2 linked regions of the Aquibium microcysteis genome follow. The protein of the gene in region 1 binds, or shares a complex with, the protein of each later gene. Links are inferred from orthologs where the notes say so. Each region holds a gene or a part of one and is shown on either strand. Other genes may lie near its edges. The genes, in order: tig and rpsG.

Region 1 (11,708 bases):
CTCGACGTAGCGCCCGTGTTCGCGGGGAGGAACTGATGGCCAAAACCGAATCGGCGTCGACATCCTCGCCGACGTGGCCGGGCTCAGCTACGATCGCGTCAAGCTGGCGCTCTATCACATCATGATGGAGACCACGCAGGCCCCGTACGAAGCCCGCTTCCTCGCCGCCCGGCTGCAATGGCCGGAGCCGGCACCGTGAACCGCTGGCGGCTGCATAGCCTGCCCGCAGAACGGGGCGTGTCCGCCATCTTCGGCCCGGCCCGTCTATCGGCCTCGACCCACGCAGCCTTGAGGCTCCGCCTTGACAAAACCACACAGGATAATCATACCGCGTCCGACCGTGGCATCGGGAGGTGCCCGAGACTGTGCCCAAAAGTGTGCCCACTGTGCCCAGACTGTGCCCGTTACGCCCAGCCCGGCTCAACCAGATCAAGCACTTAGGGTCCAGCCTCAGGATTTAGGTTCCTGTGGCGCAAGCCGTGGGGGTTCAAGTCCCTCCACCCGCACCAGAAGCCACTCCCGGCAAAGGAATCCGGAAGGCGCGCGGCCGCATCGCTGTTGCGCCCCGCACCCCGTGAAGACAAAGGTTTGATGATGCAGGTAACCGAAACGCTGAATGCAGGGCTGAAACGGGAGATCCAGGTGGTCGTACCCGCCCAGGACATGGAAGCCCGGCTCCTTGAACGTCTGAACGACGCCAAGGGAAAGGTGCGGATAAACGGTTTCCGCCCCGGCAAGGTGCCCGTGCAGCATCTGCGCAAGATGTACGGCAAGTCGCTGATGGCCGAAGTCGTCAACGACATCCTGTCGAAGTCGACCTCGTCGATCCTCAGCGAGCGCGGCGAGAAGGCCGCCATGCAGCCCGAGGTCAAGATGACCGAGGACGAGAAGGAAGCCGAGAAGATCCTGGCCGGCCAGGCCGATTTCGAGTTCTCGATCGCCTACGAGGTGATCCCCGCCATTGAGATCCAGGACGTCTCGGGCATCGCCATCACGCGCGAGGTGTATGACGTTCCCGAGAGCGAGATCGACGAGCAGGCGCTGCGCATCGCCGAATCCGCCCGCACCTACACGACCAAGGACGGTGCGGCCGAGAACGGCGACCGCGTCACCATGGACTATGTCGGCAAGGTCGACGGCGAGGCCTTCGAGGGCGGCACCGACACCGGCGCCAACCTGGTGCTCGGCTCCGGCCAGTTCATCCCCGGCTTCGAGGACCAGCTCCTCGGCGTCAAGGCGGGCGACGAGAAGACCATCGAGGTCACCTTCCCGGCCGACTATCAGGCCGCGCACCTTGCCGGCAAGGCGGCCACCTTCGACGTCAAGGTCTCCGAGGTCTCCGCTGCCGAGCCGATCGAGCTCAACGACGACCTGGCGAAGAATCTCGGTCTCGAATCGGTCGAGCGCCTGCGCGACATCATCAAGACCCAGCTCGAGAACCAGTTCGGGTCGCTCACCCGCCAGAAGGTCAAGCGCCAGCTTCTCGACGCGCTCGACGCCGCCTACAGCTTCGAGGCGCCCGGCCGCCTGGTGACGGCCGAGTTCAACAACATCTGGCTGCAGGTGACGCGCGACCTCGAGCAGGCGGGCAAGACCTTCGCCGACGAGGACACGACCGAGGAGGAGGCGCGCGCCGAGTACCAGCGCCTCGCCGAGCGCCGCGTCCGCCTCGGCCTGGTGCTGGCCGAGATCGGCGAGAAGGCGGGCGTCCAGGTCAGCGACGAGGAGATGCAGCGCGCGCTGTTCGACTTCGTGCGCCGCTATCCCGGCCAGGAGCAGGAAGTCTACGACTTCTATCGCAAGAACCCCAACGCGCTCGCCGAGCTGCGCGCGCCGATCTTCGAGGAGAAGGTGGTCGACCACCTGCTCGCGCAGGTCAGCGTGACGGACAGGAAGGTGACCAAGGAAGAACTGCTGGCGGATGACGAGGCCGAGAAGGCCGAGACCGCCGAAACGGCGGACGCTGCCGAAGAGGCTCCGAAGAAGGAAGCCGCGCCGAAGAAGAAGGCGGCTCCGAAGAAGAAGGCCGCGAAGGCCGAGGACGCCGGCAGCGCCGAAGGCGCCGAATAGAGGCGCCGGCTCTCGATCGGGCTCTTTGCTGGGCGGCGCCGGATCTCCGGCGCCGCTCTTCGCTTTCGGGCGGGCGACCGTTCCGCGAATGGCCGGTTGCGGTCCTGGACCATGGCTGCGGCCTTGCGCCCGACGCCGAACTCTCCCATTTTAGTCTGGATTGATCCGGGCCGACCGGCCCGCGAACGAGGAGATCCCATGGGACGCTTTCAGGTGATGACGATGACCGATGGGGCGGCCGGCCGCGTCCGCGAGATCGTCGCGAGCCGCGAGGGTGCGCGGGGCGTACGCGTCGGCGTCAGGAAAGGCGGCTGTGCCGGGATGGAGTACACCGTCGAACTGGTGACCCAGCCCAACCCGGGCGACGATCACATCGAGCGCGACGGGGCGCATGTCTATGTCGCTCCGGAAGCGACGCTGTTCCTGCTCGGCACCGAAATGGGCTTCGAGACGACCAGGCTGCGCTCGGGCTTCACCTTCACCAATCCGAACCAGTCGTCGGCCTGCGGCTGCGGCGAATCGGTCGAACTGAAGCCGGCTGACCTGAAGGCCCTGGCCGAGGCGCGCGCCGCCGCAGGCGCCTGAGAGCTCCAGCCCGCGCCTGAGAGCGCCTCAGTCGACCCACAGGCCGCGGCGCCTGTGCCAGTCGGCGATGGATTCCTGCGGGTAGAGCTCGAAGACGTCGTCGCCGGGCCGGATGTCGGGCTCCACCCAGTCCGCCTTGTATTTCAGCATCAGGTGCACCCGCTGCGGCGCGCGCGGCAGGTCGCTGTCGATCGCGCTGGCGAAGGGGTGGACGAGGTCCGGCCATCGCGGGTCGAACAGCCAGAGCGCCGAACCGCAGCGCGTGCAGAACCGCCGCTCGCCCGACGACCGTTCGCAGCCGGGCCGTTCGTCGTCCTGGATCTCGGCGCGGTAGAGCCCGAGATGCGCTTCTCCGGTGACCGACAGCGTGCGCGCGTCGGCGCCGAGGTTGATCGCAAAGCCGCCGCCGCCCTGCTGCTTGCGGCAGATCGAACAGTAGCAGTACTGGTAGGGAACCGGCGTATGGCTGTCGACGGAGAAGCCGACGGCGCCGCAGCGGCAGGAGCCGTGAAGTCGAAGGGGCATGGATCTCTCCTCTTGAGCATGTCTCGCGGAAGTGGGCGCCGGTTTGCGGCGGAAGACATGCGCGCGAACGAAGACCTGACCCGGCCGGAGCGAAACTTCAGGTTCGCGCGACGCTTCGGGTGCGGGCGGGGAGTCAGCGCAGGGTTCCGAGCAGCAGGAAGACCCCGGAGGCGAGCAGGGCGGTCGCTGGCACCGTGACCACCCAGGCCGCGACGATGGTGGAGAAATGGGCGCGCCGCACCAGCCTGCGGCGGATGACGTCCTCGCGCGAGACCGGTTCCGTCGCGCCGGTCTCGGATCCGCCGTCGAAGTCGGCATCCTCCGCTTCCGGTTCCGCCTCGGCGACGCTGCCGTTCGCCCGGCGCTCTGCGCGCAGCCGCTCCGCCTTGCGCTCCATGTAGGCGCGGCGGCGCGGCGAATTGGCGGTATACCATTCGCGGAAGAAGCCGACGCCGAAGACGGCGCCAACGGCGATATGGGTGGAACTGACCGGCAGGCCGAACCATGACGCCACGATCACCGTCAGGGCCGCCGACAGGGCCACGCAGAAGGCGCGCATCGGGTTCAGCTTGGTGATCTGCTCGCCCACCATGCGCACCAGCCTCGGCCCGAAGAGAAGAAGGCCGAAGGAGATGCCGAAGGCCCCGATCAGCATGACCCACAGGGGGATGGCGACTGCTCCGTCCACGCCGCCGCTGCGCACCGTCTGGACGATGGCCGCCAGCGGACCCACCGCATTGGCCACGTCATTGGCGCCATGCGCGAAGGACAGCAGCGCGGCCGAGACGATCAGCGGCAGCTTGAACAGTCTGCGCAGCGACTGGTTGCGGTTTTCCATGCCGGCCGACTGCCGCCGGACGAGCATCTGCGAGAGGCCCCAGGTGAGAAGGAAGGCGCCGCCGCCGATCACCAGGATGGAAGTGCCGTCGAGACGGATCAGCTTGGACAGGCCCTTGGTCGCCAGATAGGCGGAAAAGGCGCCGGCCATGATGCCGATCAGGATCGGCACCCACAGCCGTGCGGCGCGGATCTTGTCGTCCTGATAGATGATGCGAGCCTTGATGAAGGCGAGGAAGCCGGCCGCGATCAGCCCGCCGAGCAGCGGCGAAACCACCCAGCTGGCCGCGATGCCGCCCATGACGCCCCAGTCGACGGCGGCCAGGCCCGCCGCGGTGATGCCGGCGCCCATGACGCCGCCGACCACCGAATGGGTGGTCGACACGGGTGCGCCGATGGCCGTGGCGAGATTGATCCAGATCGCCGAAGCGAAGACGGCCGCCATCATGGCGCGCACGAAGATGGCGGGGTCGGCGACGGCGGCGGGATCGATGATGCCCCTCGAGATCGTCTGCACCACGTCGCCGCCGGCGATCAGGGCGCCGGCCGTCTCGAAGACGGCGGCCAGCATCAGCGCCCCGCCCATCGTGAGCGCCCGCGCGCCGACCGCCGGCGCGACGTTGTTGGCGACGTCGTTCGCGCCGATGTTCAGCGCCATGTAGGCACCGATGGCGGCGGCGGCGACGATGGCGATCGCGCCCGGATCGCCGGCCGTGAAGATGGCGACCGCCACGGCGACGAAAGCCATGAAGAACAGCGCGATGCCCGGTGCCACCAGGCCGCGGGCGAGGAAGGTCGTCGCTTCCTCGACGCGGACGAGCTTGTCGAGATCCTTGTCGAGCGTCGTCTTGCGCGTGCTGTCTGTCGTGTCGGCCATCGGACGCCTCCGTGCTCAGGCGCTGGCTGCGGCGAAAGCGCCGGCGCGGCGCGCGAGGGACGCAGACGCGCCTTCTGTCATCGTCATGTCCGGGAGACCGCGCGTTTGCGCCGCTATGCGGCTGGATTGAATTCGGCGAGGATCGCGGCGAGTTCGGGCTCGCGCACCCGGCTTGCGCCGTGCTGCGGCGAGAACCATTTGCGCACGCGCTGGCCCTTCTCGGGCCATTTGGAACAGACCTTCTCCACCTTGAGCGGGAAGACGTGAACCTCGCAGCGCTGCTCGAGCCCCGATTTCAGGTTCTTGCCGTAGAAATACCGGCCGACTTCCTGTTCCGACATCGTCCCCACCAGCCCCGCTTCCTCGCCCGCCTCGCGAAGCGCGGCCTGCCAGCGGTGTTCGCCCGCTTCCGGCCATCCCTTGGGCAGCACCCAGCGGCCGGTGTCCCGGCTCGTGATCAGCATCACCTCCACGCCCTCGTCGGTCATGCGCCAGGGTAGCGCCGCGACCTGGATACGCGCCGGGACGCCGCCCAGCATGCGCCGGACTCGCTCGAGGGATGCGGTGAAGCTGCGCTGGTTGAGAAGCATTTCTTCCTTTCGGTTCCGGCGAAACAACTTTGCCAGCTTAGGATCGGATCCGCAATCCGGCACGTGCCGGATGACACCGATCCTCCGTCCGCGGGTGCCTGCAGAACCGCCGACGGCGCAGGATCGTTCCTGCGCCAACGATTCGCATCGCGTCAATCTAGCTCAAATAGGTGAACGTGCCGACAATGCAATCGCGCAAGGTTATCCGGAGGGTCTCGAATGCAGAAGTGCGGCGCGATTTCTCGCGCCGCACCTCGTCTTCACGGAAGAGAACTCAGCGGGAACTCGCCACCGGCGTCACCAGCGGGGTGATGCGGCGGATCGCGACGCGGCGATTCTCGCGCGATGGTCCTTCCGTCGAGACCTTCAGATAGCGCTCGCCATATCCCTGGGTCACGAGATTCTCCGGCGGGATGCCGTAGACCCGGGTGAGGGCGGATGCGGCGCTCTCCGCCCGCGCGTCCGACAGGGCGAGGTTGGCGATGTCGGAACCGACGGCATCCGTATGGCCCTCGATGAGGAAGGTCTCGGCCGGGTTCTCGTCGAGCAGCCGCAGCATGGCCTCCGCGATCCCTTCGAGTTCCGCCACTTCCGACCGCGCGATCTCGGCTGAACCGGTCGCGAAGGTGATGGTGTCGAGGTCGACGCGTCGCACCGTGTCGCGCAGCCGGGCCGACCGCTTCACCTCGTCGACGGAATAGAGGCGGCGGGTCTGCTCGACCGGCGGCTGGTCGAGGAAGTCGTAATAGGTGTCCACGTCCTCGACGCGCTCGGCGTCCAGAATGTATTCGCGGACGGGGATGCGCAGCCGAAGCGGCGGCAGCTCCTCGCCCGGGTCGCGCCACTCACGCTCGCGGTCCCAGTTTTCCTCGGCGACGTAGGACAGCACGATCTCGCGGCCCTCCGGCGTGATGCGCGACCGCCGGACGACCTCGCCGTAGCGGTTGCGGATGGTCACGATCTGCGAGCCGTTCGGGCGAACGATCGTCTCGCGCACCCGCCCGCGCGGCAGTTCCTCGTAGTAGACCTCGCGCGCATCGCGGGACAGCCGGGGCAGGTCGTTGCTCTCGACATAGGTCTGGTTGTTGAACTGGAAGATCACCCGGCCGCCGCTTTCGCGGACGACCTCGGAGCCCTCCGGACGCTGTCGGCGCTCGCGCCGGGCCTCCTCGCGGTCGACGCGGCGACCCTCCGTGGCCGTGATCGACTGGATCTCCTCCGCGCGGATCTCGGGCGCCTGGGCGTCTTCGTCGCTCGTCGGCGCCGGTCCGGCCTCTTCGGCGGGAGCCTCTGCCGCATCGCCGGACCGGTTGCGCTCGCGGCGGTTGGCACGGCGCGCGTCGGCATCGCCGCCGCCCGCTTCCTTGGCGCTGTCGAGCACGGGCGCGGCATTCTCCGGCAGGACGTCGTCGCCGGCCGTCTCCGCATCCGCATCGTCCGCCGGGGTTGCCTCCACGTCTTCCGCGGCATCATCGCCGGCTTCGTCGGCGGGGCGCTCCGCCTCGCGCGGCGCCTCGGCGGCCGGTGCGGCCTCGGTGCCCGAGGCTCCTTCGCCGGTTGCGGCCGGAGCTTCGCCGTCGGCCGGCGCCTCGCCGGCCGCGTCGGCACCGCCGCGGTTCTGCCGTTCCGCGCGGCCGGCGCGGTTCTCGCGTCGTTCACGCCGCTCGCGTGCCGCCGGCTCGGCGGCGGGGGCGGCCTCTTCGGCTGCAGGTTCGGCTCTCTCGACAGCGGGTGCGGCTTCCGGGGCCGCGGGTGCGGCATCCTCTGCTGCTGCGGGCTCCTCGGCCGCCCGTGGCGCGGCTTCCTCGGCTTCGGTCGCGGTATCCCCGCCGCGCGCAGGCTCCTCGGCGGGTGCAGGCTCCTCGGCGGGTGCCGGCTCGGGCGTCGGTGCCTCGGCTGGTGCCTCCTGCTGCGGGGCGGCGGCCGGAGCCTCGGGCTCGGCTGGCGGAGCGGTCTCCTCGGCCGGGGCAGCCTCCTCTGCCGGAGCGGCCTGTTCCGCGGCCGGTGCCGCCTCTTCTTCGGCGGCCTCGCGGGCTGCCCGCTCCTCTTCGAGCTTGCGAGCCTCGGCGTCGTCCGCCTGGGCCATCAGCAGCGGTGCGGCGGCGGGAGTCTCGGCGATGGTCGGCGAGGACGCCATCAGCAGGCCGAGCGCCGTGCCGGCGAGAATTCGTGCGGGATGTTTCATCAGATGCTTTCTCCGGTCCGAAAATGACCCTTCGGCGTCAAGAACCATGGCGGGCCGGGATGGTTCCAGCGGCAGCGCCCGCTGCGTCCTCCCGCCGGATCGCAAATCGGCGGCCGACGCCCGCCGGGATCCACTTGACGACCGCGTCTGCCGGCGCGACATGCGCGGGATGGAAAAGCCGTTCTGGAAGACCACGCCGCTCGAGGCCATGTCCGAGGCGCAATGGGAATCGCTCTGCGACGGCTGCGGCAAGTGCTGCCTGGCCAAGCTGGAGGATGAGGACACCGGCGAGATCCACTGGACGAGCGTCGGCTGCCGGCTGTTCGACGCGAGCCTGTGCAGCTGCAGCGACTACGCCAACCGTCTCGCCAGGGTGTCGGACTGCGTCAAGCTGACGCCGCGGAACGTCCGCACCATCCCCTGGCTGCCCTCCACCTGCGCCTACCGGCTCGTGGCGGAGGGGCGGGATCTCGCCGGCTGGCACCCGCTGGTCTCCGGCAGCCGCGAGACCGTCCACGAGGCCGGCATCTCGATGCGCGGCCGGATCACCGCCTCCGAGGACGACCTCGCCGACGTGGACGACTATTTCGACCACATGCTCGGCGAGGACCTCTGACCGTGACCCGCGGTCGCCAGTGCCGTCGTCACTGGACGATGCCGAAGCTCACCGTCACCTCGACGCGGTAGCTGTTCTCGCCCGCTTCGACGGGCACGGCGTCCGCGGCTTCCGCCCGCACCTTCGCGGCCATGTAGGGCATGGGCTGCGGCCGCGCCGCCATCTCCGTGATCTCGAGGATGGGGCCGAGCTCCACGCCGGCGGCCTCTGCCAGGGTGCGGGCCTTGGCGACGGCGTCCGCCACCGCCTCGCGCCGCGCCGTCTCGATGGCCTCGTCCGGATCCGCGTTGGTGAAGGAGATGCCGCCGCCCTGGTTGACCCCCAGCGACACCACCTCGTCGAGGATGGCGCCCGTCTTCTGGACGTCGCGGACCCGAACCGTCAGCGTGTTGGAGACCTCGTAGCCCGTCATCACCTGGCGCTGGCTGCCGTCCGGACCGGTCGGGTATTCGTAGCGCGGATTGATCTGGATGCCGGCCGTCTGCAGGTCGCGCTCTTCGATCCCGTCGCCCTTGAGCGCCGCGATCACCTGCGCCATCGCCGCGTTGTTGGCCGTCAGCGCCTCGCGCGCGGTGCCGGCCTGCCGGACCACCGAGAACGACAGCACCGCCATGTCCGGCCGCATCGCATGCTCGCCCTCGCCGGTGACCGAGATCCGCGGCCGGGGTTCGGGCAGGGTCTGCGCGGCGGCGGGCGAGGCCGCGGCCACGAAGGCTGCGAAGGCGAGGAAGGGCAGGGCGGTACGCTGCATGGACGGCATCTCCGTTCGTTTCGGTCGCCGAGCGCTAGGCCCCGATTGTGTGATGATTGCGGCACCCGCCTTGTCTGCCACCGCGAAAGCCACTAATGCAGGCTGGCGTGGGGCCTGTAGCTCAATGGTTAGAGCCGGCGGCTCATAACCGCTTGGTTGGGGGTTCGAGTCCCTCCGGGCCCACCATCGAACCCCCCCGCTTTCCATCGCCTCGACCGGCCGGCAGGTGTCCTCCTTCTCCGCGACCGGAGCAGGAATCTGCGGCGGATCGTTGCTTTCAGCCAGGCCGTCGGCAACATTCCGGAAGGGTAGGGGCCGACCGGATTCTCCGCCGGCGGCGGGAGCAGATCGTGCCTTGCTGTCTGCAACCGCGACCTGATATCTGCGGCGGCAGAGGCACCTTGGGTTTCATTTGTCGGAGATCATCGATTGCGGGACTGGGGCGGAAGGCTGTGGCGATCGTTCGGCCAGGGATCGGACGTCAGGGCGATCCGTCGGAGCGGGGTCTTCGACGAGGTCCTGTATCGGAGCCAGCTACCGGCAGGAGCCGCGGTGGCCGACGCGATCTCGCACTACGTTGAGTTCGGCGAGAGGATGGGGCTGTCCCCCTGGAAGGATTTCGATCCGTTCCACTACGCGCGGCAGTATCCGGATCTGGAGGGATATGGCCGTCCTCTCCTGCTCCACTATCTCCGCCACGGTCTTCGCGAGGGTCGGCAGGGCAGGCCCGACCAGGCGCAGTGGGTGGCGTGGGCAGACGACCCGGATCGGCCGACCGTGCTGGTCGTCGTCCACGAATTGACGCGGACCGGTGCGCCGATCCTGGCCTGGAACATCGTGCGCAGGCTCAAGGCGGATGGCCGCCGCGTCGCCGTGGTCGCGCTGCGCGGCGGCGACCTCCTGGAGGATTTCCGCGCCGAGGCGGACGAGGTCGTCGAGGTCGCGGCCGACGAGAAGCTCGACGTCCTCGCCGGCAGCGTGATCGGGCGCTGCCGCCCCGGCTACGCGATCTGCAACGGCGCGTCGACCGCACCGTTCGGCCAGTACCTCGAGCGGTTGGGCGTGCGGACCGTCGGGCTGATCCACGAGTTCGGCTTTCCGACGATGCACACGCCTGGTCTCGCCGCCTGCCTCTCCGGATGGAGCGACGTGATCTTTCCGGCCGAGATCGTGCGGCGATCGATGGCGGACTGTTTTCCCGACGTGGCCCTCCGCAGGACGCAGGTCCTCCCGCAGGGGAAGTGCGTGGTTCCGGGCAATCCCGCCGCGAGGTTGGTCGATACCGCGCCGGTCTCGCTTCGCAAGTCCTACGACTACCTCGTCGTCGGAGCAGGAACGGTCGACTACCGCAAGGGGGTCGACCTGTTTCTCGCCGCCGCATCGGCCGTCGCCGCGGCGGCGCCGGACCTCACGGTCGGCTTTCTCTGGATCGGGCGCCGCCGCGCCGAAGACGGCATCTACCTGTCCATGATCGAGGAACAGGCGCGCCGGGCCGGGATCGCGGATCGCTTCGACCTGATGGAAGCCACCGAACACCTCGAAGCGGTCTATGGGGCGGCGGATGCCTTCTTCCTCTCCTCGCGGCTCGATCCCATGCCGAACGTCTGCATCGATGCGGGGTTCGCCGGCCTGCCGGTCATATGCTTCGCCGACGCGAGCGGGACGGCGGAACTGTTTGCCGCCAGCGAGCAATGCAGGGAACTCGTGGTTCCGCATTGCGACGCGCACGCGGCCGGAACGCTGATCGCCGGCCTCGCCCGGGACCGGCAGCGGTCGAGGCGGCTCGGCAACTGCGTGCAGAACCTGTCGAGACGCAGTTTCGACATGGATCGCTACGTGCGGGCGATCGACGCCGCCGGACTGGCGGCCGGGCAGCCGCAGCCCTTGGCCGAGCCGGCGGCCCAGCCGCAGCCCGAGCCCGAGCCGGCGTGAAGGTCGCCCTCTTCGGCGCCAGCGGATTCATCGGTCGCGTCATCGGCGACAGGCTGCGCGCGGAGGCGATCGAGCATGTCGGCCTGTCGCACCGCAACCGCAGCGGCTGCTTCGTGCCGATCGATTTCGGGCACCCGGACGGCTACGCGCATCTCCTGCGCGGCGTCACGACGGCCGTCCTTCTCGTGGCGCAGTCGCGGCCGGGCCTGCCGGGCGGTCGCACGGAGGCGGAAATCCGCAACGACGTCCGACCCTATGCGGCATTTGCCGGGATCGCCGCGGCAGCCGGCCTGCGCCACGTCGTCTACCTGTCCTCCGGCGGCACCGTCTATGGCTCCCAGCCCGATCGCACGCCGATCACCGAGGACCATCCAACGAACCCGATCGACGCCTATGGCGCCCGCAAGCTGATGACGGAGAGTGTCCTGCGGTCGTCGCTGGGGGCTGCGGGCGTCGGACTGACCGTGCTGCGGCCGTCGAACCCGGTGGGCGCGGCGCAGCGGTTCGAACCGGTGGGTTTCGTGGCCAGGGCGGTTCACGCCAGCGTCGCGGGGGCGACGATCGACGTCTGGGGCGACGGTTCGACCGTGCGCGACCATTTCGACGTCGCCGATCTCGCCGATGCCGTCATCCGCAGCCTCGGCGGCGACACGTCTCACCGTGTCTACAATGTCGGCAGCGGCGTCGGCACCGGCATCGACGAGGTGCTGGCGCTCGTGCACGATCTCGGCGGCCGGCCG
Region 2 (11,785 bases), 1.1 Mb from region 1 along the record:
GATCGGGTCTATGACCTCCCAGCCGCATTCTGGCCGTCCGGACAATGCCCCGCCGGACGGCCTTTTTTTTATCCGGCGCGGGAGAAGGCGGGCCGATTCGCGAATCGGCGGAAGACGCGTGAGGCGTCAGGCCTGTTCGTCGAACGTCACCACGGAGACCTCGCCCTCGATCGCGCCCTGGTAGGCGGACAAATGCGGTTCGTCGTCCGGAATCCCGTCGAGGTCGCCGATCTGGTCGAACTCGGCTTCCGCGTAGCCCTCGCGTGCCAGCGATTCGAGCGCGATCCGTACCGCGGTGTCGTCGTCCGGCGCGACCAGCAGCACGTGGACGCCTTCAGAATCGCCACCCTTCCGTCGCCAGACCCGGCCGGTTATGATGGTTACGGGGCGAGCTTCGTTGTCGTTCATCTATATATGCTTCCGAATCGCTATGAGTATGAGGATCGATTGCCCCCTCATTGTTATATTCGCATCGATAAGGCCGGCGGGACAGGTCGCGGGCGGTCACATTCCGTTTCGTTGAGGCGCGATCACGTAAGAAACCGCCCTTGTCGGCCACCTGCGGCGTCCCGTCCCTGGCCTCGGAGCGAAAACTCACGCTGCGGGGTTGACGATGCCGGGCGTTGCAGGTAGAAGCCACCTCGTCTGAGCCGATGTGAGACTTGGCCTTTCGGAGCGACGCGCTCTGAAGTTCGTCTCAAACAGGGTTCGTTTTACGAGCGACGACATTTCCGGCGTGCACGAGGCGCATTGCGCTTCCTCTGCTTTTTGTTCGGGCAGGACCGCGATGGCGGTTTTTGGCCCGAAATTGCGTATGGAAGCGGCGCTTCTGACGGCCCCGAAACGGGCTTTGGACACGGATTTGAACAAGAGGGAAGGTTGAATGCCTACCGTAAACCAGCTGATCCGCAAGCCGCGCGTTGCGCCGGTGAAGCGCAACAAGGTTCCGGCCATGCAGGCCAACCCGCAGAAGCGGGGTGTCTGCACGCGCGTCTACACGACGACGCCGAAGAAGCCGAACTCGGCGCTCCGCAAGGTGGCGAAGATTCGCCTCGTGAACGGCTTCGAAGTGATCGGCTACATCCCCGGCGAGGGTCACAATCTTCAGGAGCACTCCGTGGTCATGATCCGCGGCGGTCGCGTGAAGGACCTTCCGGGCGTGCGTTACCACATCATCCGCGGCGTGCTCGATACCCAGGGCGTCAAGAACCGCAAGCAGCGCCGGTCGAAGTACGGCGCCAAGCGTCCGAAGTGACCAGAGCTTAGCGAGGCAGAGAGACCCATGTCCCGTCGTCACAGTGCAGAGAAGCGTGAGATCAACCCGGACCCGAAGTTCGGCGATCTGATCGTCACCAAGTTCATGAACGCCGTCATGTATCACGGCAAGAAGTCGGTCGCCGAGACGATCGTCTACGGCGCGCTGGACCAGGTCCAGGCCAAGACGAAGCAGGAGCCGGTCACGGTCTTCCATCAGGCGCTCGACAATGTCGCTCCGCACGTGGAAGTGCGTTCGCGCCGCGTCGGCGGCGCCACCTACCAGGTTCCGGTCGACGTGCGTCCGGAGCGCCGCCAGGCGCTGGCCATCCGCTGGCTGATCACGGCCGCCCGCGGCCGCAACGAGACCACCATGATCGACCGTCTGTCGGGCGAGCTCATGGATGCCGCCAACAACCGCGGCACCGCCGTCAAGAAGCGCGAAGACACGCACCGGATGGCGGAAGCCAACCGCGCCTTCGCTCACTACCGCTGGTAATCCCAGGTCGAATAGCAAGCGAGAGGCACCTCCCATGGCCCGCGAGTACAAGATCGAAGACTACCGAAATTTCGGTATCATGGCGCATATCGACGCCGGCAAGACCACGACGACCGAGCGCGTCCTCTACTACACCGGCAAGTCCCACAAGATCGGCGAAGTCCACGACGGCGCCGCGACCATGGACTGGATGGAGCAGGAGCAGGAGCGCGGCATCACGATCACCTCGGCCGCGACCACGACTTTCTGGAAGGGTCGTGACGGCACGATGCGCCGCTTCAACATCATCGACACGCCGGGTCACGTCGACTTCACCATCGAGGTCGAGCGCTCGCTTCGTGTCCTCGACGGCGCCATCGCGCTGCTCGATGCCAATGCCGGCGTCGAGCCGCAGACCGAGACCGTCTGGCGTCAGGCCGACAAGTACCGCGTGCCGCGTCTCATCTTCTGCAACAAGATGGACAAGATCGGCGCCGACTTCTACCGCTCCTACGAGATGATCGGTTCGCGCCTCGGTGCGCAGGCCGTCGTCATGCAGCTGCCGATCGGTGCGGAGAACGATTTCGCCGGCGTCATCGACCTGATCGAGATGAAGGCGCTGGTCTGGAAGTCCGAGAATCTCGGCGCCGAGTGGGACGTGCTGGAAATCCCGGCCGACCTCAAGGCGCGTGCCGAGGAGTTCCGCGAGAAGCTCATCGAGGCTGCGGTCGAGATGGACGAGGGTGCTCTCGAGCGCTACCTCGAAGGCGAGATGCCTGGCAACGACGAACTGCGCGCGCTGATCCGCAAGGGCACGATCGCGGTCAAGTTCTTCCCGATGTTCTGCGGCTCGGCCTTCAAGAACAAGGGCGTGCAGCCGCTGCTCGACGCCGTCGTCGACTATCTGCCGGCGCCGAACCAGGTTCCGGACATCAAGGGCGTCGATCCGAAGACGGAAGCCGAGATCACCCGCAAGTCGTCCGACGACGAGCCGCTGTCGATGCTCGCGTTCAAGATCATGAACGATCCTTTCGTCGGTTCGCTCACCTTCTGCCGCATCTATTCGGGCAAGCTCTCCAAGGGCATCTCGCTCGACAACACGGTGAAGGGCAAGAAGGAGCGCATCGGCCGCATGCTGCAGATGCACTCCAACTCGCGCGAGGACATAGAGGAGGCGTTCGCAGGCGACATCGTCGCGCTGGCCGGTCTCAAGGACACGACCACCGGCGACACGCTCTGCGACCCGCTGAAGCCGGTCATCCTGGAGCGGATGGAGTTCCCCGATCCGGTCATCCAGATCGCGATCGAGCCCAAGACCAAGGGCGACCAGGAGAAGATGGGCCTCGCGCTCAACCGCCTGGCCGCTGAGGATCCGTCCTTCCGCGTCAAGACCGACGAGGAGTCCGGCCAGACGATCATCGCGGGCATGGGTGAACTGCACCTCGACATCATCGTCGACCGCATGCGTCGCGAGTTCAAGGTCGAGGCGAACGTGGGCGCGCCGCAGGTGGCCTATCGCGAGACGATCACGCGTCCTGCGGAAATCGACTACACCCACAAGAAGCAGACCGGCGGCACGGGCCAGTTCGCCCGCGTCAAGATCATCTTCGAGCCGAACCCCGAGGGCGAGGACTTCGTGTTCGAGTCCAAGATCATCGGCGGTTCGGTGCCGAAGGAGTACATTCCGGGCGTCCAGAAGGGCATCCAGAGCGTCATGTCCTCGGGTCCGGTCGCCGGCTTCCCGATGCTGGGCGTGAAGGCCACGCTGATCGACGGCGCGTTCCACGACGTCGACTCCTCGGTTCTCGCCTTCGAGATCGCCTCCCGCGCGGCTTTCCGCGAGGGTGCACAGAAGGCGGGCGCGCAGCTGCTCGAGCCGATCATGAAGGTCGAGGTCGTGACGCCGGAGGATTACGTGGGCTCGGTCATCGGCGACCTGAACTCCCGCCGCGGCCAGATCCAGGGCCAGGAAGCGCGCGGCAACGCCACCGTCATCAACGCGATGGTGCCGCTCGCCAACATGTTCAAGTACGTCGACAACCTGCGCTCGATGTCGCAGGGCCGCGCCCAGTACACGATGCTGTTCGATCACTACGAACCGGTGCCGAACGCCGTGGCGCAGGAAATCCAGAAGAAATACGCATAAGATCCCGCGGGATTGGCAGTAAACCGAATTCAACGCCCCTCGCGGGCTCGAGAAATGGAGACCTCACATGGCAAAAGGTAAATTCGAGCGCACCAAGCCTCATGTGAACATCGGCACGATCGGTCACGTCGACCATGGCAAGACGTCCCTGACGGCTGCGATCACGAAGTACTTCGGCGAGTTCAAGGCGTACGACCAGATCGACGCCGCTCCGGAGGAGAAGGCGCGCGGCATCACGATCTCGACGGCGCACGTGGAATACGAGACGGCGGCGCGTCACTACGCCCACGTCGACTGCCCGGGCCACGCCGACTACGTGAAGAACATGATCACCGGTGCCGCACAGATGGACGGCGCGATCCTGGTGGTTTCGGCCGCCGACGGCCCGATGCCGCAGACGCGCGAGCACATCCTGCTCGCCCGCCAGGTCGGCGTTCCGTCGATCGTGGTGTTCCTCAACAAGGTCGACCTGGTCGACGATCCGGAGCTTCTGGAGCTGGTCGAGCTCGAGGTTCGCGAGCTCCTGTCGATGTACGAATTCCCGGGCGACGAGATCCCGATCGTTCCGGGCTCGGCCGTGTGCGCGCTCGAGGACAAGCAGAAGGAGATCGGCGAGGACGCGGTGCGCAAGCTGATGGAGGCGGTCGACGCCTACATCCCGACGCCCGAGCGCCCGGTCGACCAGCCCTTCCTGATGCCGATCGAGGACGTGTTCTCGATCTCTGGCCGCGGCACGGTGGTGACGGGCCGCGTCGAGCGCGGCATCGTGAAGGTCGGCGAGACGGTCGAGATCGTGGGCATCCGCCCGACGACGTCGACGACGGTGACGGGCGTGGAGATGTTCCGCAAGCTGCTCGACCAGGGCCAGGCGGGCGACAACATCGGCGCGCTGCTGCGCGGCGTGGACCGCGAGGGCGTGGAGCGCGGCCAAGTGCTGTGCAAGCCGGGCTCGGTGAAGCCGCACACCAAGTTCAAGGCCGAGGTCTACATCCTGACCAAGGACGAGGGCGGCCGCCACACGCCGTTCTTCACCAACTACCGTCCGCAGTTCTACTTCCGCACGACCGACGTGACGGGCGTGGTGACGCTGCCGGAAGGCACGGAGATGGTGATGCCGGGCGACAACCTGGCCGTGGACGTGACGCTGATCGTGCCGATCGCCATGGAGGAGAAGCTGCGCTTCGCCATCCGTGAAGGCGGCCGCACCGTCGGCTCGGGCATCGTCGCCACCATCGTCGAGTAACAAGAAGAAGAAACGGTCTGTCGCGGGCGGGCATCGCCCGCGCCCGCGAAAGATCTGAAGGAATTGACGCATGAACGGTCAGAACATCCGCATTCGCCTGAAAGCGTTCGACCATCGCGTTCTCGACGCTTCCACGCGCGAGATCGTCTCGACGGCCAAGCGTACCGGTGCCAGCGTCCGCGGCCCGGTGCCGCTGCCGACGCGGATCGAAAAATTCACGGTCAACCGCTCGCCGCACATCGACAAGAAGAGCCGCGAGCAGTTCGAGATGCGTACCCACAAGCGGCTCCTCGACATCGTCGATCCGACGCCGCAGACGGTGGACGCTCTCATGAAGCTCGACCTCGCCGCCGGCGTCGACGTCGAGATCAAGCTCTAAGCAGCGGGCAAAAGGCAGGCAGGGGTTACCCGGGCCTGGAACCCTGAAAAGGAATTCGAACCGATGCGTTCAGGTGTTATCGCACAGAAAATCGGGATGACGCGCATCTACAACGACGCGGGCGAACACGTGCCCGTCACGGTCCTCCGGATGGAGAGCTGCCAGGTCGTTGCACAGCGCACCCAGGAGAAGAACGGCTACACCGCCGTGCAGCTCGGCGTCGGGCTGGCCAAGGTGAAGAACACGTCGAAGTCGATGCGCGGCCATTTCGCCACCGCATCGGTCGAGCCGAAGTCGAAGGTCGCCGAGTTCCGCGTCTCCCCCGAGTACATGCTCGAGGTCGGCTCGGAGATCACCGTCGACCACTTCGTCGCGGGTCAGAAGGTCGACGTGACGGGAACCACCATCGGCAAGGGCTTCCAGGGCGTCATCAAGCGTCACAATTTCGGTGGCGGCCGCGCGACGCACGGCAACTCGGTGTCGCACCGCACGCACGGTTCGACCGGCCAGCGCCAGGACCCGGGCAAGGTGTTCAAGGGCAAGAAGATGGCCGGCCACATGGGCGACACCCGCGTCACCACGCAGAACGTCGAGATCGTCTCGACCGACGCGGATCGCGGCCTGATCCTCATCCGCGGCGCCGTTCCCGGTTCCAAGGGTGCCTGGATCCTCGTTCGCGACGCGGTCAAGGCCTCTCTGCCCGACAATGCGCCGAAGCCGGCTGCGCTGCGGGCCAAGAATGAAGCTCCGGCCGTCGAAGGAGCCGCGTGATGGACATCAAGATTACGACGCTGAGCGGCGGTGACGCCGGGCAGGTTTCGCTCTCCGACGAGATCTTCGGTCTCGACCCGCGTGAGGACATCCTGCAGCGCGTGGTGCGCTGGCAGCTCGCCAAGAAGCACCAGGGCACGCACAAGGCCAAGGGGCGTTCCGAAATCGCTCGCACCGGCGCCAAGATGTACAAGCAGAAGGGAACGGGCCGCGCCCGCCACCATTCCGCCCGCGCACCGCAGTTCCGCGGCGGCGGCAAGGCTCACGGCCCGGTCGTGCGCAGCCACGAGCATGATCTTCCCAAGAAGGTCCGCGCCCTCGGCCTCAAGCACGCGCTGTCGGCGAAGGCGAAGTCGTCGAGCCTGATCGTCGTCGACGAGCTGGCGCTGAGCGAGGCCAAGACGAAGGCGCTGATGCAGAGCCTGTCGTCGCTCGGCCTGTCGAACGCGCTGATGATCGGCGGTGCCGAAGTCGACGCCGGCTTCAAGCGCGCCGCGGCCAACATCCCGAACATCGACGTGCTGCCGATCCAGGGCATCAACGTCTACGACATTCTGCGCCGCGGCACGCTCGTCCTCTCGAAGGCGGCGGTCGAGGCACTCGAGGAGCGCTTCAAATGACTGACCTTCGCCACTACGACGTGATCGTCAGCCCGGCGATCACCGAAAAGTCCACGATGGCCTCCGAGTTCAACCAGGTGGTCTTCAACGTCGCCCGCAAGGCGACGAAGCCGGAGATCAAGGCCGCGGTCGAGGCGCTGTTCGGGGTCAAGGTGCGCGCCGTCAACACCCAGGTCCGCAAGGGCAAGGTGAAGCGCTTCCGCGGCACCGTCGGTCGTCTGAGCGACGTCAAGAAGGCGGTCGTGACGCTGGCCGAAGGCCACTCCATCGACGTCGCAACCGGTCTCTGAGAGGCTTGAGGTAACGATATGGCACTCAAGAAGTACAATCCGGTGACGCCCAGCCAGCGCCAGCTGGTGATCGTCGACCGCTCCGGCCTCTACAAGGGCAAGCCGGTCAAGGGCCTCACCGAGGGCCTGACCAAGTCCGGCGGGCGCAACAATTACGGCCGCGTGACCGCCCGCTTCATCGGCGGCGGTCACAAGCGCACCTACCGCATCATCGACTTCAAGCGCCGCAAGTTCGACATGGTGGCGACGGTGGAGCGGCTGGAATACGACCCGAACCGCACCGCCTTCATCGCGCTGATCCGCTACGAGGACGGCGAGCTCTCCTACATCCTGGCGCCGCAGCGCCTGGTGGCGGGCGACAAGGTGATCGCCGGCGAGAGCGCGGACGTGAAGCCCGGCAACGCGATGCCGCTGTCGGCGATGCCGGTCGGCACGATCGTCCACAATGTCGAGCTGAAGCCGGGCAAGGGCGGCCAGATCGCCCGTTCGGCCGGTGCCTACGTCCAGCTGGTCGGCCGCGACCAGGGCATGGCGATCCTGCGCCTGAACTCGGGCGAGCAGCGCATCGTCCACGGCTCGTGCATGGCGACCGTCGGCGCGGTGTCGAACCCCGACCACGGCAACATCAACGACGGCAAGGCGGGCCGCAGCCGCTGGCGCGGCAAGCGCCCGCACAACCGCGGCGTGTCGATGAACCCGGTCGACCATCCGCACGGCGGCGGCGAGGGCCGCACCTCCGGCGGTCGTCATCCTGTCTCCCCGTGGGGCAAGCCGACGAAGGGCAAGCGGACGCGGTCCAACAAGGCGACCGACAAGTTCATCATGCGCTCGCGCCACGCGCGCAAGAGCTAAGAAGAGGTAGAGACGTGACCCGTTCAGTCTGGAAAGGCCCGTTCATCGACGGCTATCTGCTGAAGAAGGCAGAGAAGGTCCGTGACAGCGGCCGCAACGAGGTGATCAAGATGTGGAGCCGCCGCTCCACCATCCTGCCGCAGTTCGTCGGCCTCACCTTCGGTGTCTACAACGGCCAGAAGCACATCCCCGTCAACGTGTCGGAAGACATGGTCGGGCACAAGTTCGGCGAGTTCTCGCCGACCCGGACCTATTACGGGCACGGCGCCGACAAGAAGTCGAAGAGGAAGTAATCATGGGCAAGGCCAAAGCTCCGCGCAGGCTTGCTGACAACGAAGCGCGCGCCGTGCTGCGCACGATCCGCGTCAGCCCGCAGAAGCTCAATCTCGTCGCCGCGCTCATCCGCGGCAAGAAGGTGGCGACCGCGCTCGCCGAACTGGAGTTCTCGCGCAAGCGCATCGCCGAGACCGTGCGCAAGACGCTCGAGTCGGCCATCGCCAACGCCGAGAACAACCATGACCTCGACGTCGATTCGCTGGTCGTCGCCGAGGCCTATGTCGGCAAGTCGATCGTCATGAAGCGCTTCCACGCCCGTGGCCGCGGCCGCGCCAGCCGTATCGAGAAGCCGTTCTCGCACCTGACCATCGTCGTGCGCGAAGTCGAAGAGCAAGTGGAGGCTGCCTGATGGGCCAGAAAGTCAACCCGATCGGCCTGCGCCTCGGGATCAACCGGACCTGGGACTCGCGCTGGTACGCCAACACCGGCGAGTACGGCAAGCTGCTCCACGAGGACATCAAGATCCGCAAGTATCTGATGAACGAGCTGAAGCAGGCGGCGATCTCGAAGGTCGTGATCGAGCGTCCGCACAAGAAGTGCCGCGTGACGATCCATGCCGCGCGTCCGGGCCTGATCATCGGCAAGAAGGGCGCCGACATCGAGAAGCTTCGCAAGAAGCTGATGGAGATGACGAAGTCCGAGACGCATCTGAACATCGTCGAGGTGCGCAAGCCCGAGATCGACGCCACGCTGATCGCGCAGTCGATCTCGCAGCAGCTCGAGCGCCGCATCGCCTTCCGCCGCGCCATGAAGCGCGCGGTGCAGTCGGCCATGCGTCTCGGCGCAGAAGGCATCCGCATCAACTGCTCGGGCCGCCTCGGCGGCGCGGAGATCGCGCGCATGGAGTGGTACCGCGAGGGTCGCGTTCCGCTGCACACGCTGCGCGCCGACGTCGACTACGGCACGTCCGAGGCGAACACCGCCTACGGCATCTGCGGCGTCAAGGTGTGGGTGTTCAAGGGCGAGATCCTCGAGCACGACCCGATGGCGTCGGAGCGGCGCGCGACCGAGGGCGAAGCGTCTTCGGGTGGCGGCGGTCGCCGTCGCGAGCGCGAGCACGCCTGAGCGGCAACTGGATTGAATTCGGAGTAGACAGAGATGCTGCAGCCAAAGCGCACGAAGTTCCGCAAGCAGTTCAAGGGCCGTATCCATGGCGCTGCGAAGGGCGGGACGAACCTGGATTTCGGCGCTTTCGGATTGAAGGCGCTGGAGCCCGAGCGCGTCACCGCGCGCCAGATCGAGGCGGCCCGCCGCGCGATCACGCGTGAGATGAAGCGCCAGGGCCGCGTCTGGATCCGCGTGTTCCCGGACGTTCCGGTGACCTCGAAGCCGACCGAAGTCCGCATGGGCAAGGGCAAGGGTTCGGTGGATTACTGGGCCTGCCGGGTGAAGCCGGGTCGCGTGATGTTCGAGATCGACGGGGTCTCCGAGGTCATCGCACGCGAGGCGCTGCGCCTCGGCGCCGCCAAGCTGCCGGTCAGGACGCGCTTCGTACAGCGCATTGCGGAATAGGGAAGGGCGACAGATGAAAGCCTCCGACGTCCGGGCCAAGTCGCCCGACCAGCTCAACGACGAACTCGCCAGCCTGAAGAAGGAGCAGTTCAACCTGCGCTTCCAGAAGGCCACCGGCCAGCTCGAGAAGACAGCGCGCGTGAAGGAAGTCCGCCGGGACATCGCGCGCATCAAGACCATCGCCGCCGAGAAGTCGGCCGGCAAGAAGGCTTAAGGACAAGACCATGCCAAAGCGCATCCTGCAGGGCACCGTCGTCAGCGACAAGAACGACAAGACGGTCGTCGTCAAGGTCGAACGCCGCTTCACGCATCCCGTGATGAAGAAGACCGTTCGCATGTCGAAGAAGTACAAGGCGCACGACGAGACCAACGCCCACAAGGTCGGCGACCAGGTGTTCATCCAGGAATCGAAGCCGATTTCGAAGGACAAGTGCTGGGTCGTCCTGACCGAGGCGCAGGCCGAAGCGCAGGCATAACGAAAACAATGGACGGCCGTCGGGCGGGCGCCCGCGAGCCGGTGAAGAAGAAGGCGGCCAGTCATGATTCAGATGCAGACTAACCTCGACGTTGCCGACAATTCCGGCGCACGTCGTGTCATGTGCATCAAGGTGCTCGGCGGTTCCAAGCGCAAGTACGCTTCGGTCGGCGACATCATCGTCGTGTCGATCAAGGAAGCCATTCCGCGGGGCAAGGTCAAGAAGGGCGACGTGATGAAGGCGGTGGTGGTTCGCACCGCCAAGGACATCCGCCGCGCCGACGGCAGCGTGATCCGGTTCGACAAGAATGCCGCGGTCCTCGTCGACAACAAGAAGGAGCCGGTCGGCACCCGTATCTTCGGACCGGTTCCGCGCGAGCTGCGCGCCAAGAACCACATGAAGATCATCTCGCTCGCGCCGGAAGTGCTGTAAGGAGCCCGACCAATGCAGAAGATTCGCAAGGGCGACAAGGTCGTCGTGCTCGCCGGCAAGGACAAGGGCCGCACCGGCGAGGTCCTGCGCATGATGCCGTCCGAGGACAAGGCGATCGTGCGCGGCATCAACATCATCCGTCGCCACCAGAGGCAGACCCAGACCACGGAAGGCGGCATCATTTCCAAGGAAGCGCCCATCCACGTCTCCAACATCGCGATCGCCGATCCCAAGGACGGCAAGCCGACCCGCATCGGCTTCGAGGTGAAGGACGGCAAGAAGGTGCGCGTTGCCAAGCGTTCGGGAGCCTCGATCGATGTCTAATACAGCCTACGAGCCGCGCCTGAAGGCCGTCTACCGCGACACCATCCGCAAGGCGCTGCAGGAGCAGTTCAAGTACGAGAACGAGATGCAGATCCCGCGTCTCGACAAGATCGTCATCAACATGGGCGTGGGCGAGGCGACGGCGGATTCGAAGAAGCCGTCCGTGGCGGCGGCCGATCTCGCCATGATCGCCGGCCAGAAGCCGGTGGTTACGCGTGCCCGCACGTCGATCGCCGGCTTCAAGGTTCGCGAGAACATGCCGATCGGCGCGAAGGTGACGCTTCGCAAGGAGCGCATGTACGAGTTCCTGGATCGCCTGATCACGATCGCGCTGCCGCGCGTTCGCGACTTCCGCGGTCTCAATCCGAAGAGCTTCGACGGCCGCGGCAATTTCGCCATGGGCGTCAAGGAGCACATCGTGTTCCCGGAGATCAACTACGACAAGGTCGATCAGATCTGGGGCATGGACATCATCGTTTGTACGACTGCCAGGACGGATGACGAGGCCCGGGCGCTGCTCAAGGCCTTCAACTTCCCCTTCCGGCAGTAACGGCGGCGATAGAAGGATTTAACGAGAATGGCAAAGACCAGCTCAGTCGAGAAGAACAACAAGCGGCGCAAGCTCGTGGACCGGTATGCCGCCAAGCGCAAGGCGCTGAAGGCGATCATCAT

The links.
Region 2: the proteins of tig (region 1) and rpsG are in contact, whole or in part, in a crystal structure (PDB 3GTY), measured with the Thermotoga maritima proteins. The link is inferred for Aquibium microcysteis from one-to-one orthologs. Residues at the interface, in WP_004081061.1 of Thermotoga maritima: Glu122, Val124, Val129, Leu130, Tyr133, Glu188, Gly259, Ile262, Tyr263, Glu266, Ser270, Glu273, Gln274, Glu277, Arg308, Gln311, Ile312, Ser315, Tyr316, Glu325, Arg329, Arg336, Leu363, Phe366, Trp367, Arg373, Leu377, Arg381, Leu384, Glu387; in WP_004081843.1 of Thermotoga maritima: Lys34, Lys52, Lys55, Glu59, Arg62, Gln63, Glu66, Asn67, Lys69, Val71, Arg95, Ala109, Lys110, Lys111, Gly112, Arg113, Pro114, Glu117, Glu121, Ile124, Ala125, Tyr127, Asn128, Asn129, Thr130, Gly131, Lys135, Asp139, Arg142, Met143.

Annotation. Positions count from the first base shown.
Region 1 is NZ_CP061080.1:908,904-920,611, forward strand. What follows is about bases 1-2,832. They hold tig (trigger factor), read left to right. Parts: upstream 1-594; coding sequence 595-2,070; downstream 2,071-2,832. Other genes in these bases: IAI54_RS04115 (hypothetical protein), read left to right, coding at 1-36; IAI54_RS29100 (hypothetical protein), read left to right, coding at 74-199; sufA (Fe-S cluster assembly scaffold SufA), read left to right, coding at 2,269-2,655; IAI54_RS04130 (GFA family protein), read right to left, coding at 2,683-2,832. Also shown: more of IAI54_RS04130, read right to left, coding at 2,833-3,180; IAI54_RS04135 (inorganic phosphate transporter), read right to left, coding at 3,314-4,894; IAI54_RS04140 (NUDIX hydrolase), read right to left, coding at 5,008-5,484; IAI54_RS04145 (OmpA family protein), read right to left, coding at 5,759-7,669; IAI54_RS04150 (YcgN family cysteine cluster protein), read left to right, coding at 7,839-8,285; IAI54_RS04155 (SIMPL domain-containing protein), read right to left, coding at 8,314-9,036; IAI54_RS04165 (glycosyltransferase family 4 protein), read left to right, coding at 9,589-10,968; IAI54_RS04170 (NAD-dependent epimerase/dehydratase family protein), read left to right, coding at 10,965-11,708. UniProt on the Bacillus subtilis protein: Involved in protein export. Acts as a chaperone by maintaining the newly synthesized protein in an open conformation. Functions as a peptidyl-prolyl cis-trans isomerase.
Region 2 is NZ_CP061080.1:1,970,366-1,982,150, reverse strand. The notes cover bases 109-3,017. They hold rpsG (30S ribosomal protein S7), read left to right. Parts: upstream 109-1,282; coding sequence 1,283-1,753; downstream 1,754-3,017. Other genes in these bases: fusA (elongation factor G), read left to right, coding at 1,788-3,017; rpsL (30S ribosomal protein S12), read left to right, coding at 884-1,255; IAI54_RS09130 (transcriptional regulator), read right to left, coding at 127-408. Outside these bases: more of fusA, read left to right, coding at 3,018-3,878; tuf (elongation factor Tu), read left to right, coding at 3,946-5,121; rpsJ (30S ribosomal protein S10), read left to right, coding at 5,192-5,500; rplC (50S ribosomal protein L3), read left to right, coding at 5,564-6,271; rplD (50S ribosomal protein L4), read left to right, coding at 6,271-6,891; IAI54_RS09090 (50S ribosomal protein L23), read left to right, coding at 6,888-7,181; rplB (50S ribosomal protein L2), read left to right, coding at 7,200-8,033; rpsS (30S ribosomal protein S19), read left to right, coding at 8,048-8,326; rplV (50S ribosomal protein L22), read left to right, coding at 8,329-8,718; rpsC (30S ribosomal protein S3), read left to right, coding at 8,718-9,434; rplP (50S ribosomal protein L16), read left to right, coding at 9,468-9,881; rpmC (50S ribosomal protein L29), read left to right, coding at 9,895-10,095; rpsQ (30S ribosomal protein S17), read left to right, coding at 10,106-10,357; rplN (50S ribosomal protein L14), read left to right, coding at 10,421-10,789; rplX (50S ribosomal protein L24), read left to right, coding at 10,802-11,113; rplE (50S ribosomal protein L5), read left to right, coding at 11,106-11,663; rpsN (30S ribosomal protein S14), read left to right, coding at 11,691-11,785.